3 regions of the Paenibacillus sp. MCAF9 genome follow, and region 2 is predicted to be linked to each of the others. Evidence: predicted binding sites of a transcription regulator. Region 2 holds the regulator's gene; each other region holds the start of a gene.
What was found. Region 2 encodes LexA, which represses DNA repair genes until DNA is damaged. Its sites were predicted from a motif close to CGAACATATGTTCG; they were not measured.
Positions count from the first base shown of each region.

Region 1: AB4Z45_RS08650 (YolD-like family protein) is a predicted target of LexA. The motif match lies at 3,059-3,072, and genes of this name have one in related genera.
Region 3: AB4Z45_RS24805 (DNA polymerase IV) is a predicted target of LexA. The motif match lies at 1,195-1,208, and genes of this name have one in related genera.

Region 1 is NZ_JBFREL010000004.1:130,939-136,311, forward strand. It holds gene AB4Z45_RS08630 (peptidoglycan recognition protein family protein) at 1-469, shown strand, start outside; gene AB4Z45_RS08635 (hypothetical protein) at 661-1,710, shown strand; gene AB4Z45_RS08640 (hypothetical protein) at 1,734-2,399, shown strand; gene AB4Z45_RS08645 (hypothetical protein) at 2,487-2,693, opposite strand; gene AB4Z45_RS08650 (YolD-like family protein) at 2,683-3,018, opposite strand; gene AB4Z45_RS08655 (deoxyribonuclease IV) at 3,410-4,540, shown strand; gene purU (formyltetrahydrofolate deformylase) at 4,593-5,373, shown strand, end outside.
Region 2 is NZ_JBFREL010000001.1:231,089-236,461, forward strand. It holds gene AB4Z45_RS01065 (methionine gamma-lyase family protein) at 1-365, shown strand, start outside; gene AB4Z45_RS01070 (MerR family transcriptional regulator) at 428-838, shown strand; gene glnA (type I glutamate--ammonia ligase) at 883-2,211, shown strand; gene AB4Z45_RS01080 (hypothetical protein) at 2,700-3,329, shown strand; gene AB4Z45_RS01085 (sporulation protein YjcZ) at 3,441-3,551, opposite strand; gene lexA (transcriptional repressor LexA) at 4,026-4,646, opposite strand; gene yneA (cell division suppressor protein YneA) at 4,806-5,180, shown strand; gene AB4Z45_RS01100 (ABC transporter ATP-binding protein) at 5,341-5,373, shown strand, end outside.
Region 3 is NZ_JBFREL010000023.1:62,173-67,545, forward strand. It holds gene AB4Z45_RS24805 (DNA polymerase IV) at 1-1,134, opposite strand, end outside; gene AB4Z45_RS24810 (hypothetical protein) at 1,532-1,741, opposite strand; gene AB4Z45_RS24815 (spore germination protein) at 1,981-3,528, shown strand; gene AB4Z45_RS24820 (Ger(x)C family spore germination protein) at 3,547-4,755, shown strand; gene AB4Z45_RS24825 (GerAB/ArcD/ProY family transporter) at 4,777-5,373, shown strand, end outside.

The DNA.
Region 1 (5,373 bases), on a different contig from region 2:
CGAACACGGAGCTATAGAATGCCTGCCACTAAACGAGAACGCTTGGCATGCTGGTGACGGCAGCGGGGTGGCAAGTGGTAATCGCACATCAATCGGAATGGAGTTGTGCGAGAGCGGCAACTACGCAAAGACACTGAATAATGCAGTTGAGCTTGTGGCTGCCATGCTTAAGGAGCGCGGTTGGCAAGTAGATCGTCTTCGCCGGCATTATGACTGGAGTGGTAAGATATGCCCACGTAAGATGTACAACGGGGGTAAATGGTCAGGTTGGAATATGTTTAAAGAGAGGGTTGCAGCTAGGCTGCAGTCTATTAAGGAGGAAGAAAATATGATGAAACCTGCTGATGCGAATAAGATAATCGCGTTCCTAAGCGCGGCACATGGACTAGCTCAAGATAAGGCTAGTCGCGATGAAGCGCATAGGCTGGCAAATGAGCTGCGGAAGGCTAGCGGCCAGAAAGAGCAATAGTTTTTTTCTGTCGTCATAAATGTTCGGAGTTTAATTGTATAATCTATTCTGTTGAAAATCAAAAAAGTATGGTAAACTAAAAGGGAACATATGTTCTTGGGAATATGTGTTCCAATTGCCATCCATTCCATAATCAGGGATTATAGAACTGTTAATTGTCGAAAAAACTTGATTATAAGGCGGAGATGGGATTGGCTAGAAAATATCATTATTACAATGTTTATATAACTAAAGATGGAACAGCAACTAGATTATATTTTTCTGATCTAATTGATTTGATAAGGTTAACTGTTTCATGGCCAAATAGATTACGCAAAATTAAAAATTATCCAACAGCGCTCTTCGAGATCGCAGTACCTCAAGAAGATCAGCTTTGTAGAGTTGCAACAATTGGAAAGTATAGACAGAATGTTAAACCTTACCTAGGTGACATTAATACTAACCAAGCTCAAATGATTCAAAATGATGTTATTGAAATGACAACAATTGTAGCTATACCACAATCAAGATTAGTACTAATTGAGTTCAATTTTTATGGTATTAGGGCAAAAGACATACAAGAATATTTCAACACTTTTTTTAACGCAATAGCTCCAGGGAATAATTGGAATGTAGTGTTTGATTTTGTTAGTTCGGATAGAAGCATACATGACATTAGAACTTCTACTGACATTAAAGAAATTGATTTAAGAATTAATGCTGGAAGTGGAATGTTTGCAAGCATGCTTGAACAAGCTCAAACTGTTCAAAGGAAAAATTCATTATTTGGTAAGTTGATTAGTATTTCGAATGATATTAAAGAAGAGACTGAAGCTCCTATAGTTAATTTATCATTTGGGAAAGGGAGAAAACGAACTCTTGAACTAGATGCTAGAGAAATTATGAACCTTGTTGATTTATTGGATGTTGATAATAACGATGCTGTTGAATCATGTAAAGTTACTTATAAGAACCCAATAAGTGAAAAGTATGAGACGTTGGAATTAAAGAACGTCGGGGTGAGGAGCAACACTGTTTTAGAAAATGACAATGGTAATCATGGTTGGCAATTCATCGGTGATAAAATTCTTGAAAAATATATTGAATTAGGACGTCCAGCAAGTACTGTGTTTCTCGATAAGAGGATACAATTTATTGATGAGGAGATGCCAGAAATTAATCAACTTCCAGCCGCGCATTATCGGGTACAAGTAGTTGATGATGTCCGACAAGATTTAGAGGTGGAGGTTGATACTGCTTAAAATAATTTAAAAGGTAGTGTGATATGCTAAACCAAAGAAACATTAAATTATTGGACCGAATCGGCTGGTTTGTAGAACGTCCTTTGATATGGCTCATATGCGGAAGTTACTCATTGTTATTCTTAACAAGCGGAGTGGTATCTAATTTTGTTTATTCACAGAAAATTGAAGCAATCAACTCATTTCTCGTATTGAAGTATGATCAATTAATATCACTGAATATCGGTACTATTACAACTATCGCAGCTGTATTTGTTGGAATATATGTTACAGTATTATCTATTTTCGGAAGCTTAAAGGTAAATTCATTTTTAGCTCATTTAGACAAATCTGACGTGAGTAAACTAATCCATTATATACTTAGTGCTTTAATAGCATCTTTCTTAGTAATTTTTTATTCCTTAATAATGTTAGCTATACCTAATCCTTTTGTAAGATCATTTATGATTTTTATTTTGCTTATGTACATGTTATTGACGGCCTTTAGATTTGCTATGATTATTTCAGTTATTTATGCTCATGATCTGAATAGGATTATAAGTAATCTCGAGAAAGAAAAACAAGAAATTGAAGAAGATAAACATACGATGCATCTATTGGGAAAATACTTAGCTGAAAAAGAGCTTGAGGACCTAAGACATCGATCTTCAGTAACAGCTGCTATTCTTGAACAAAAAAGAAAGAATTAGGTAACGAATAATTAAGGTGTTATTTTGAGGAGCGAGAATATGCTTAAGTCCGGCTTTGTATGCAATACATAAAAGCCGCTTGCGAGTTTAAGGTTCGCTAAGCGGCTTTTCTTCATTAAAGGTGCCTTTGTATAAATCATCAAGCAGATGTGTGAGTACGATCTTCTTTGCAAGCCACATTAAGACCATCCCGGTGTCGATGCCTTTTGATTCGTCAAACCTTTCGATCTTCAGCCGTAGATCTTCTGCATTACGCTCAAGGTGTTCAACCAGCTTTTGACGATCAATGCTCAAGGCTGGCGCCCTCGATGTCTCGGATCGCAAACCATTCTCCATCCACCATGAAACGGCTTTGAAGCTGGTCTACCCGATCCACAACTCCAACTACAACCAGTTCTTCTGTCTCGTGAAACATCTGCAGGTTGATAAGCTGCCTCATCTTGAGTGATGCATCCACCAGCTGTGAGATGATTGCCCATTCCTGTTCGTCTAGTTCGATACGTTGTCGCTTCTTTTGGTCAGCTTCGAGCTGGTTAATCCTAACCTTATGCTCAGGGAGCATCATGCGGCTGCTTTCCCACAATCCATTTCCTTCGAGTTTCTTCCGTCCTGTATTCATTTTAGAACACCGTCCTTCTTCGTAGTGTTCTTATTATATGCGAACGTATGTTCTTTATTCAAGGTGTTGTAAAAGTAAATATAACAGGTTAATATGAAGAAGAGCCGTATGGGAAAGCATCCCTGCGGCTCTTCCTATTGATCAATCTTTTCAATACCCGTTAGCGTCTACCCTTATTTTTTGAAAAAGCACAGCCCCAATTCAGCCCCAAATCACTGCATCTTAAAACATGATTATGCATCCTTCCTAAAAGGACAGTATATAGAGTATCCCTTATTGGTAAGGTTCTTGACGATTTGAATAATCAGTTTGCATAGTTTGGGCATTACTAGATTTATTTCGACATTCCTTGTAAAATAAGGTTTGATCAACCGAAAGGGGCGTAATATTTATGTTGAAAATAGGTTCCCATGTATCATTTTCGGACAAGGGGCTGCTCACTGCAGCACAAGAAGCAGTATCGTATGGCTCAAGTACATTTATGATCTACACCGGCGCACCTCAGAATACAAGAAGGAAGCCGATCGATTCGTTATATATTGAAGAAGGAAAAGCGCTTATGGAGCAATCCGGTATGAGTGAGATTGTGGTTCACGCGCCTTATATTGTGAATCTTGGCTCATATAAGGATTCTACGTACGAGCTTGCGGTTTCTTTTTTACAAGAAGAAATTCGCCGTACCGATTACATCGGTGTACGTAATATTGTTCTTCATCCAGGTGCCTATACGGACAAGGATGCAGAATATGGCATCGCTCGTATAGCTGAAGGCTTGAATGAAGTGCTTGCAGGCACAAAAGAAACGAATGTTAACATCGCTCTTGAGACGATGGCAGGCAAAGGCACAGAAATTGGCCGCAGCTTCGAAGAGCTTGCGGCGATTATTGACAAAGTTCAGGATAACGAACGGTTAACTGTATGTATGGATACTTGCCACATGCATGATGCTGGTTACGACCTTGTTCATGATCTGGACGGGGTTCTTGAGCAGTTCGATCGTGTTGTTGGATTAAACCGTGTTGCCGTTGTTCACGTGAACGACAGCAAGAACTCACGCGGTGCTGGTAAAGACAGACATGCTCCAGTTGGCGCAGGCTGGCTTGGTCACGATGCCATTCAAAGAATCGTTGAACATGAAGGCCTTAAGGGGCGTCCGTTTATACTGGAAACGCCTTGGATTGGCAAGGAAGACAAGACTGAACGTCCTATGTATGAAGCGGAGATCGCTTTGCTGAGCGGCAATGGCAGAGCTCGTTTAGGTGAAAGCTTCTTTGAAGATGTGGAGCGCCTGCATCATTTCTTCGGCAAGCAAGAAATTGATTCCAGAGGTTTTGTACTCTCTACTTGGGATTTGCTAAAAAATGACGCAAAAGCAAAAAAAGCAGACCCGCGCGAGCCGATGGAGCGTCTGTTCGATCTTGTAATGGCAGGCGAAGCTTTGCCGGCAGGACTAACAGAAGAACAAATCAATCAGCGTATTACGGCTTGGTTTGGCGGCAAAGAGCTGCTTGCTAGACTTTAATTAAAGTTAACATTAATTCATATAGATCATTGCGAAAGGAAGTTTGAAGTCCATGTCATCACCATCCACCCCATCTGAAATAACCGTTGAAGCAGGTGGAAAGAGCGGGCGTGCGCGCATGCTTATTTCTTGTCCGGACCGCCCGGGCATCGTAGCTGCTGTTTCTCATTTCTTATATGAGCACGGGGCTAACATCGTTCAATCGGATCAATATACGATGGACCCGGAAGGCGGAATGTTTTTCATCCGTTTTGAATTTGATCTAGTTGATCTGGACAAGGAGCTTCCACTTCTCATGGAGGACTTCACCAGAGTAGCCGATCGGTTTGATATGAAATGGCATACATTCCGTGCCAGCCGCAAGAAACGTCTTGCTGTATTCGTTTCGAAAGAGGATCACTGCTTGCTAGAGCTGCTTTGGCAGTGGAAGGCAGGGGATCTTGATGCCGATATTTCAATGGTTATAAGCAACCACCCTGATATGCGCGAACTGGTCGAATCCTTTGGCATTCCGTATTACCATATCCCAGTTACAGCGACTACAAAAGAAGAAGCCGAGCGCAAACAGATGGAAGTTGTTGCAGATAAAGCGGATATCATTGTATTGGCGCGTTATATGCAAATCATTTCGCCTAAGTTCATTGAACAATTTCCAAATCGGATCATTAATATTCACCACTCATTCCTACCCGCTTTCGTTGGAGGCAAGCCTTATGCGCAGGCTTATACACGCGGTGTAAAAATTATCGGCGCGACAGCGCATTATGTAACAGAAGAATTAGACGGCGGGCCGATTATCGAGCAGGATGTTCAACGCGTCAGCCACCGTGACA
Region 2 (5,373 bases):
TTGGGTTCGAAACAAAACCGAGATGGAATGAGCCGCGTACAGATCTCATCCAAGCGGTTCGTTTTGGACAAGCTGATCATTTAATCGCTTTTGTTCAAGGGATACAGCAGGCAGCTGCTGTTGATTCGCATGTGGTTCCCGAGCCTTGGGATATGCCTGGATATGAGAATGCTGTCATTATGGCGGCAGGAACGTTCATTCAAGGAGGCAGTTTAGAGCTATCAGCTGATGCTCCAATACGCGAACCTTACATTGCATATATGCAGGGTGGACTGACGTATGCTCACGCTAAATATGGTGTTTTAACCGCATTATATCGCCTTGTAGACAGTGGTTTAATTGTGATTAAACCTTACATAACTTGACACATTTGCGTTGTAACGGTTAGAATGAACATATAAAAGAGCGACTGGAAGGTTGATGCGACATGGCTGATGATATTCGCAGAAATATGGCCTTATTTCCCATCGGCATCGTTATGAAGCTGACGGATTTAACAGCCCGCCAAATCCGTTATTACGAGCAGCATGAACTAATCGTTCCTGCAAGAACAGCAGGCAATCAGCGGTTATTTTCATTTAATGACGTAGAACGGCTTTTGGAAATTAAATCGTTAATTGAGAAGGGCGTTAATATCGCCGGCATTAAGCAAGTAATGAATCCTGTATCCAAGGAATCTGATGATGCGACAATTGTCAGTGAGCAATCGGAAGTGAAGCGCCGTGAGCTATCCGATCAGCAGCTTCACCGACTGCTTAAACAGCAATTGCTGGAGAAGAGACCTGGACAAGCTTCGCTAATTCAAGGACAATTGACTCGTTTCTTAAATAAGCGCTAATTTAACATGATAACTATTGCTTCGCAAACTAAGGAGATGATTCTGTGAGTTACACTAAAGACGATATTAGACGTATAGCACAGGAACAAAATGTTCGATTTATTCGTTTGCAATTTACGGATTTGCTCGGAACAATTAAAAATGTTGAAATTCCTGTAAGCCAGCTTGAAAAAGCGTTGGATAACAAAATGATGTTCGATGGTTCTTCTATCGAAGGTTATGTACGTATTGAAGAATCAGATATGTATCTGTATCCTGATCTTGATACATGGGTTGTATTCCCATGGGTAACACAAGATCGTGTTGCTCGCTTGATCTGTGATATTTACATGCCAGATGGAACGCCATTCGCTGGAGATCCGCGCGGTATTTTGAAACGTGCATTGAAGGAAGCAGAAGATCTAGGATACACAGCAATGAACGTTGGTCCAGAACCGGAATTTTTCTTGTTCAAAACCGATGAGCGCGGTGAACCTACGACGGAGCTTAATGACCAAGGCGGTTACTTCGACTTAGCGCCTATGGATATGGGTGAGAACTGTCGCCGTGAAATCGTCTTGACACTTGAAGAAATGGGCTTCGAGATTGAAGCATCCCATCATGAAGTGGCACCAGGCCAGCATGAGATCGACTTTAAATATGCCGATGCGATTAAAGCGGCTGACCAAATTCAAACATTTAAGCTAGTCGTAAAAACAGTTGCTCGCGAGCATGGCTTGCATGCATCATTTATGCCTAAACCGTTGTTTGGCGTGAACGGTTCGGGTATGCACTGTCACCAATCGTTGTTTAAAGGCGATACAAACGTGTTTTACGATGAGAAGGACAAGCTTGGCCTAAGTGCTGCTGCTCGTCACTACATGGCAGGAATCCTGCTTCATGCGCGTGCAATGGCTGCTATTACGAATCCAACAATTAACTCCTATAAACGTCTTGTGCCTGGTTATGAAGCGCCTTGTTATGTAGCATGGTCTGCAAGCAACCGCTCGCCAATGATCCGTATTCCTGCTTCGCGCGGTCTTAGCACACGTGTAGAAGTACGGAATCCAGATCCAGCTGCCAACCCGTATTTGGCACTTGCTGTAATGCTCAGAGCTGGTCTTGACGGCATTCAAAACAAGCTACCTTTACCAGCACCAACAGATCGGAACATCTATATTATGACAGAGGAAGAGCGTCAGGATGCAGGCATCCCGAGCTTACCGCTTGATTTGAAAGAAGCACTGGATGAAATGCTCAGAAGTGATATCATCTGCGATGCGCTGGGTGATCATGCTCTTGCACATTTCTACGAGCTTAAAGAAATCGAGTGGGATATGTACCGTACACAAGTTCACCAATGGGAACGCGATCAGTATTTGACTCTTTACTAAAATTCAAAAACCTCAACGCTGCTGGCGTTGAGGTTTCTTTTTTTGCGTTCAGTTATACAGCTTAAATAAAGCCTAATGAAGTGAAGGCACAGGCATTTGTTAATCATATGTCGGTAAATAACCTATAACATCGCTCAGCAACGTCTATGATGCGCTGAGTTCGGTTTTAGAGATTATAAGAACCATATTTAAGCAGTGGACTCAAAACGCGTCTAAAGAAAAGTATACAGGTCTAAGAGCTACGGTCTAGTGCTTGTATAAAGATGATATATATGCGTCATAACATGGATAATGTGTTCGTGGCTGGTCTTTTTAGGTTGACTAGAGCCAGTACCACATAGAGTTAGTACTATTCGAGTGGTTATATTGTTGTTATATTCATAACAGTTAATCAACCCAAGCTAATAAACGAAATCGTGTCATATATCTTAAACTCAAAAACGGCCTAACTATAACCTGGATATTCTACGATAAATGAGGTGAGCATCATGTCAGAAACTAGAATAGATGAAGAAACTAATAGCAATATTTATGTGCTGCTTACGGACACGGGCACATGGTTTACTCGGATGATCAAATTATTTACTGGTGCACCCTATAATCACGCTTCACTTGCACTGGATATAAATCTAAAGAATATATACAGCTTTGGGCGTAAACGTGCGAACAACCCGTTAATCGCTGGATTTGTCAAAGAAAACGTCTATACTGGGACGTTTCGATATTTCCCTAATACGCGCTGTGTTCTTCTGAAGATTGCTTTATCAGAAAAACAACATGCCGCATTGCTTCAATACATTCGTGAGTTTGAAAAAAATAAAGAAAATTACCGATACAATTTAATCGGATTGTTAGGTGTACTGCTTGAGCTTAATATCGAGCCAACAGATTCGTATTTCTGCTCCCAGTTTGTTGCTGAAGCTATGCGGAGCAGCGGTATAAACTTGTGGGAACGACCATCCGCGCAAGTGACACCTCATGATTTTCTTAAAAATGAGCAAATGCAAATCGTATATGAAGGTTTACTTTATGATTATCCGAAACTTGACCGCAAGAAGCTAATACGAATTTCTAATTTAAGAACAACTGCCGTACTGTTAAGAAAACGTGTAATTTAACTTCTCTCCATTTAAATAACAAACTAATGGTTGGAAGGAGTCTGAAAAGCAAAAAGAAGATCCATCAAATGGATCTTCTTTTGCTAATATTAAGAATGGCTCAAATACGAATTAATATCCGAAGCCAAAGCCGCCGCAACTGCAAGCAATGATCACCAGTAGAATGAATAATACTAAGATGATTCCTAAGCTTGAGAAAGCTCCACCCACGTAACCGGACATTTTTCAATGCACCTCCTTACGAGTTGAATACACAGTATGTTATGCGTAATAAATTCATAGTGATTGGGTGTTTGTCATTAGCTGATTAATTCATGATTTCGTAACTGTGAACGATGAGATCGCTGGCTTTGCAATAAACAAAAAAGTGACTGAATATGACAGACACTATAATTTACTTGCACTTTTTTTTATTATGCGAAAATATAGAAGATCTGGTGTTGGCAAACAAGCAGCTTAGCTAGTTATACAAAAGCATAGTGGAGAGTGGGAGCTGTATCAGCTTGAACGTAATGTTCCCGCACAACAATTTTGGACCCATGTCATTGGAGCGCTAAAAATTAGAATTTTGTTGAAAGGCTTGAGAATGGCAGACGATACCAAACCTTTAAGCAAGATCGTTAACATAATAGTCAAAGAAAAGGCTGAATCAACGTCGTTGATTCAGCCTTTTCTTTATGTACATATTAGTTGGTATTAATGAATATCACGGAAAAGTCCAATGACTTTACCTAGAATCGTTACATTTTGAAGTAATATAGGCTGCATTGTGGAATTTTCCGGCTGCAAACGAATATGATTTTTCTCTTTGTAAAATGTTTTGACTGTTGCTTCGTCGTCCTCAGTCATTGCAACGACGATCTCACCATTGTTTGCCGTTTGCTGTTGACGAACGATAACATAATCCCCGTCATGAATACCTGCTTCAATCATACTCTCGCCCATGACATTCAATATAAAAACACTGCTGTCACCAACAAAATGAGAAGGAAGCGGGAAATATTCTTCAATATTTTCTGTAGCAGTAATCGGCACACCAGCGGTAACTTTACCAACAATAGGTACTCTAGCAACGGAAAGCGGGATAATGCCATCAGAGCTTTCTTGATCCAAAATTTCAATAGCACGCGGTTTAGTAGGATCTCGGCGTATTAAACCTTTTTTCTCTAGACGGTCCAAATGACCGTGAACGGTTGAACTGGACAACAATCCAACAGCTTCGCCGATTTCTCGAACGGAGGGTGGATAGCCTTTCTCCCGAACTTCATTCTTAATAAATTCAAGAATTGAATGTTGTCGGTTAGAAATCTTCGACACTGCAATCACTCCATTAGTAGGTTTGCAAAAAATTATAACATAGAACTCGAGTTCGTACAAACATAAGTTCTTAAGTACAGAGGTTCGTATTTTTTTCGTTGACACCAAACGTTTGTTCGTGTAATCTAAAAACAGAACAAACGTTTGGGGTGTTGATAAATGATAACCAGTCCAAGTTTTTATAGAACCATTCATAAACAAGATACGAACAAAGCAACAAAGGTCAACCGCTTGATTAAGCATTTCATAAAGCGTCATACTGTTAAGCTCGTCGTTTGCACTGCTGTGTTTTTCTTATTGTTTACGAGCTTCCTACTTATGGGGACATACGCTTCGAGTAATACTCCGGAAGCCGCTTCCGCGGAAGAACAAATTATTAGGGTGCAATCAGGCGATACACTTTGGAATATTGCAAAACAAGTTTCAGATGGCAGCCATGATATCAGATATATCGTATATTTGATTAAAGATCGGAATGATCTGCAATCAACAGTTATAAAGCCAGGACAGAAGTTAATTATTCCTAGCATTTAGCTTGATTTTCCATTACAATTCAATAGTTCATACAAAAAATTACTTTCTATTTAAAGTAGATGCAGGCCAATCTACTTCTTTAGAAAGTTTTTTTATGTTTACTGCAGGGTTTACCCTTGGTTTTGCCGTCTATTAAAGGGGACTGAAAGGAGATGCTATTTTGTTACGAGTTGAAGAGTTATCCCACTCATTT
Region 3 (5,373 bases), on a different contig from region 2:
TGTGGCGCGCTCCAAAGCCATCCATTTCTCTCGATTCTGGTCGAACAGCGACAACTGGTATTCATCGTCAGCGGTGAAGCCCGACAGGCTAACCCCGACCTTGCGCACAGGCAGACCGTCCCAATGACGCTGCAGTAGTTGCAAGGCTGCGCGGTAGACCTGGTTTGTGACGTTACTCGGATCGACCATCTTCATCTGGCGGTTAAAGCCGCTCGGTCTGTCGTAATCTGCGCCCATGCAGCCTACAGATACGACATGCCCCATGTAGCCTTTGCTACGGCAACGTTGGCAGACAAGTTCCGTCAACTCGAGCAGCACCGTACGGATCTCCTCTAGCTTGTAGTAATCGCGCGGCAACGTCATCATATGCCCGACGGATTTGGGTGCTACACTATGCGTGCCTGGCCGTACAGGACTATCATCTATACCGTTCGCAATACGCCAGTACAATTCAGCGTTGATGTCTGAGTTGCGGCCAAACTTGCGCCGCATGAGCACCTTCAATTTTTCAAGAGGTGTAGCTGCAATCTGTCCGATTGTTTCAAAGCCCATTGCGTTAAAATGTCGTGTCATACGACTACCGACCATAAACATCTTTGCTACCGGCAACTGCCATAAGGTGTCGGCCAGTTTATCAGGTGTTAGTGTATACATGCCAGCATCATTTTTCTTCGCGTAATTGTCGCAAGCTGTCTTAGCCAAAATCTTTGTAGGTCCGATACCAAATCGTGTGTAGATGCCTGTCTCAGCTTGTATTTGTTTCTGAATCAGAGCGGCCAGTTCTTCAGGCGAACCGTATAGATGGAGCGAGCCTGTCACATCCAAAAATTGCTCATCAATGGAGTAGGGTTCCACTAAATCAGTGTAAGATTCGTAAATGCGTGTAATCATTAGCGAAACGTCGATATAAAGCTGCATACGGGGCTTGATGATGATTAGGTCTGGGCATTTGGCTAGAGCATCCCCTAGACGCTCGGCTGTCGTAACCCCATGTGCCTTGGCGATTGGACATGCAGCGAGTATGATGCCTGAGCGGCGTTCTGGGTCACCAGCCACTGCCAGTGGCTTATCCTTGTATTCTGGGCGCTCTGACTTCTCTACAGAGGCATAGAAAGAGAGACAATCTGCCAACATTATTACAGGCTCCAAGGTACCACCTCCAAAATGAGAAAGTATTTTCGTTTTATTGTATACCGAATGTATGTTCGTGATGCGAATGGTAGAGCCTACTTGTTAGCTATTTCAATAATACATCTCGAAAAAATGAGCATAAATTAGAGGAATTGTGCTCACTTTTATTTATGCTCACTATACATATTTCAAGAAAATACTGATTTAACTAGGGATGAAAGGGTTTTCTGTATTTATGCACATACATTTTAATATAGATACCAAGCAGTACAACTTTGATCTCCTCCAGCTTCTCATAGTCACGCGGGCGCACATCAGTTTCAGCCAGCGATATTCGGAATGCTCCGCCTTCTCCACCGATGCATAAAACGATTGGCAATCCGCAAGCATAATGACTTTGTTAAGAGACATTTCGGCTCACCAGCTCTGCTGCTAATACATTTGCCGCAAGAAAGACGCGCTGTGCGCCGGAGTCTATACAAAAGGCTCTGACATAACCGTCTCTCACAGATAGGACACGAATTCTTCGTTTCGTAAACTTGCCTTTTTTGCTCATATAAATCACATCTACGACACAACCGACTAGGCTGAACCATTTTTCCATTGTCATGATGCATCTCCTCCATAACAAGAACGTTTGTTCTTATTATATACAGAACGCACGTTCTTATACTAGAGGTTATTTGTGGTTATTATTGACAAGGTTTGGTTGGGAACAGCTTCGCAGTCCAATTAGGCGTACGAATGCTATACGCGGAGCAGCACGGAAACCAATCACAAATAGGACAGTACATATTTACATCCATAATGCGCCAAAATAGAAGCAACATGGAAACGAAGGGTGCCGTTATGAACAAACAAAACACAGGTAGGCTAACGCCGTTTAGTCCGTCGCTGCATGCGAATGTCAAAACCATTCGCGATTGCTTCGGCAACAGCACGGATATCATAATCCGAATGTTTCGCAGCGATGCGGCTCCAGAACGTGAGATTGCCATTATTTATGTAGATGGAATCGTGAACTCACAAATCATTAATGAGAGTGTCATGGAGCCGTTAATGTCAATGAGGCTGCCGCAGCATGCTCATGTGAAGGGAAGCAAGCTGCTGGAAGCGCTTCGCAGCTGCGTCGTATCAATCGGCTCGGTACAGAGTGTGGACACACTAGAGTATGCACTCCAAAATATGACGGACGGATTATGTGTCATTATGGCGGATGGCAGCGCGGAAGCGCTGACGGCGGATGTGAACGGCGGCGAACAGCGCAGTGTTACGATTCCTCAGACACAGACCGTGATTCGTGGTCCGCAGCATGCTTTTGTAGAAAACATTCAAACGAACATCAGCTTGGTCAGGCGGATAATACGTTCCTCTGACCTTCATGTGCAAGTGCACAAGATCGGTCAGCAAACGCATACGAACGTAGCCGTTATGTATTTGCATGGAATAGCAGATGAAGGGATCGTTAAGGAGGTTTACCGCAGACTGGCGGCCATTGACATTGACGGTGTGCTGGAGAGCGGATACGTGGAAGAATTTATTCAAGATGATACGTTCACGCTGTTCCCAACGCTTTCAAATACAGAGAGACCGGACTCCGTGGCAGCAGCGCTGCTGGAGGGAAGAGTAGCGGTAATGATAGACGGCTCGCCTATGGTCTTAATGGCCCCGACTACATTTTTTTCGTTTTTTCAATCGCCAGAGGATTATTATCAACGATATGACATTGCATCCTTCGTTCGTCTCATCCGTTACGGTTCATATATCGTGTCGATTCTGCTGCCTGCCTTGTATATCGCAGTTACAACCTTTCATCAGGAGATGCTTCCGACAACGCTTCTTATTAGTCTAGCGGCGCAGCGAGAGGGGATTCCGTTCCCTGGACTGGTTGAGGCGTTGTTGATGGAGGTCACTTTCGAGGTGCTGCGAGAAGCAGGATTACGAATGCCGCGGGCGATTGGGCCCGCCATATCTATCGTGGGCGCTCTCGTACTCGGCCAGTCGGCTGTTCAGGCGGGCATCGTGTCAGCGGGTATGGTGATCATCGTATCCTTTACGGCGATTTCCAATTTTGTAATGCCGGAATTCAACATGGCGGCCACATCTCGTATTATTCGCTTTATCTTTATGATTATGGCCGGTATTTTTGGGTTTTTCGGCATTTTCATTTCTGTATTGTTTATGCTGATCCATTTGGTATCGCTGCGCTCGTTCGGAGTGCCGTTTATGTCTCCGCTGGCACCAGGTCCTACCAAGCAAGGACCATGGCGAGATGTGTTCGTCAGGCTGCCATGGTGGGCGGTCGTGCTTCGACCTCTAGATTTGAATCTGCGTAATCCAAGGCGGCGGCCGAACGGAAAAAAACCGCCGGCACAGCGTCATTCCGATAAGGCGTAATGAAAGGGGGAACCTGCCATGAAAAAATGGAGGCTGCTGCTGCCGATGCTCATTTGTTTGCTGGCAACGGGCTGCTGGAATCGCATAGAGCTGAATGATATTGCGATTGTTTCTGCTACCGGCGTTGATTGGAAGGATGGGAAATGGGTGTTGTCGTATCAAGTGGTCATACCGGAAGCCATTTCCAGTCAAAGCGCGAGCAACAGCACAGCGGCGGTCCATGTTTTTTCCACGCAAGGGGAAAGCTTCAGAAGCGCGGTCAGCAAAGCAAGCCAGGAGACGTCGCGGCGCCTCTATTTCGCACATAATCAAATTGTCATTATCGGTCAGGCTGCTGCGCGCAAAGGACTGGGACCACTCCTAGATACCTATTTGCGCAATCATGATTCCCGCGAGACGGTGAGCGTTTTCTTGTCAAAGGGAAGCGCGCGCCGGATGCTCGAACAATTGATTCCGCTTGAGAAAATTCCAGGCGCAGCCATACAGCGCATGATCAATAATGAAGAGATGAACAGCTCTGCCTTTCGTCAAATGACCATTCATAAAGTACTGCTGGATTTGCTGGGAACGACAAAGGCCACTGGCATACCCGGATTAATTGTGTCCGGTACGAAAGAAAGTGTGGACAATGCAGGGCAGCTTGCATACACCAGTACACCGTCAAAGGTGAGATTGTTTGAGCTGGGCCTTATTGAAGGCGACAAGCTGGTAGGCTGGATCAACAACGAAGAAAGCCAAGGCGTGATGTGGCTTGCAAATCAAGTAAAGAAAACGACGATTTCATTCGCATGCTCAGCGGATAAGAAGCAACCGAAAAACTCATCTATTCGCATTACGCATTCGGATACAACGCAGACTCCTAAATCTTCAAGTGGCAATTGGCTGATGGATGTGAGCGTAAAGGCGACTGGAACGCTGATGGAGTACAATTGCGAGGGCGATCTCATGAATCCGAAAGAAATAGAGAAGATACAAAAACGGATTGAGGACGAGATTGCAGCAATTATGCAAAAAGGCTGGAGCGCTGTCAGTAAGCATAAAGCCGATGTAATCGGCTTCGGAACGATCATTCACAATAAATATCCAAAGCAATGGTTAAAAACGTCGGGCAGTTGGTCGGAGCAGTTTTCGAACATCGAAGTAAAGATGAAAGTTAAGGTGAATTTGAATTCAACTGGCCTTAGCGGGAGTGGATTTAAGAAGGCGCAGGAAAAGGACCACCAATAACATAAGCAGAAAGGAGACTATATGCAGCAGATTGGCAAAAACCAGCTTTCGATTTTGATCATCGTTTTTTTAATAGGCAGCACCCCTTTGTTCGAGCTCGGCATACAGGCGAAGCAGGATGCTTGGCTGGCGATGACGCTTGCTGCAATTGCTGGTCTGCTGCTTATCGTTATGTACGTCCAGGTGCAGAAGCGTTCCCCGAATTCGGAGCTTGCTGAGCTTTATGTTATACACTTCGGAAAATGGATCGGCGGCTTTGTAGGCATACTTCACGCGTTATGGTTTGCTTATGAATCGATGCGCAACGTACGGGACGTCGGAGAGCTTACGATGACGGCGCTGCTCACCTTTACGCCGAAATGGATTGTTATGCTGCTGATTATCAGCGCCGCCGCTTATACCGTCAGCAAGGGAGTGGAAGTATTTGTCCGTGTCGTACAGCTTCTATTTCCGGTTGCAGCGCTCAGCTATGCTTTTATTATTTTGCTCCTGTTTGTTGCCAGGTTGCCCAAAATAGCACATTTGCTTCCCGTTTTTGAACACGGAATTGGGCCTGTCGTGAAGGCAGCCTTTCCAGATTTATTATCCTTTCCATTTGGACAAATGGTTATTTTTTTC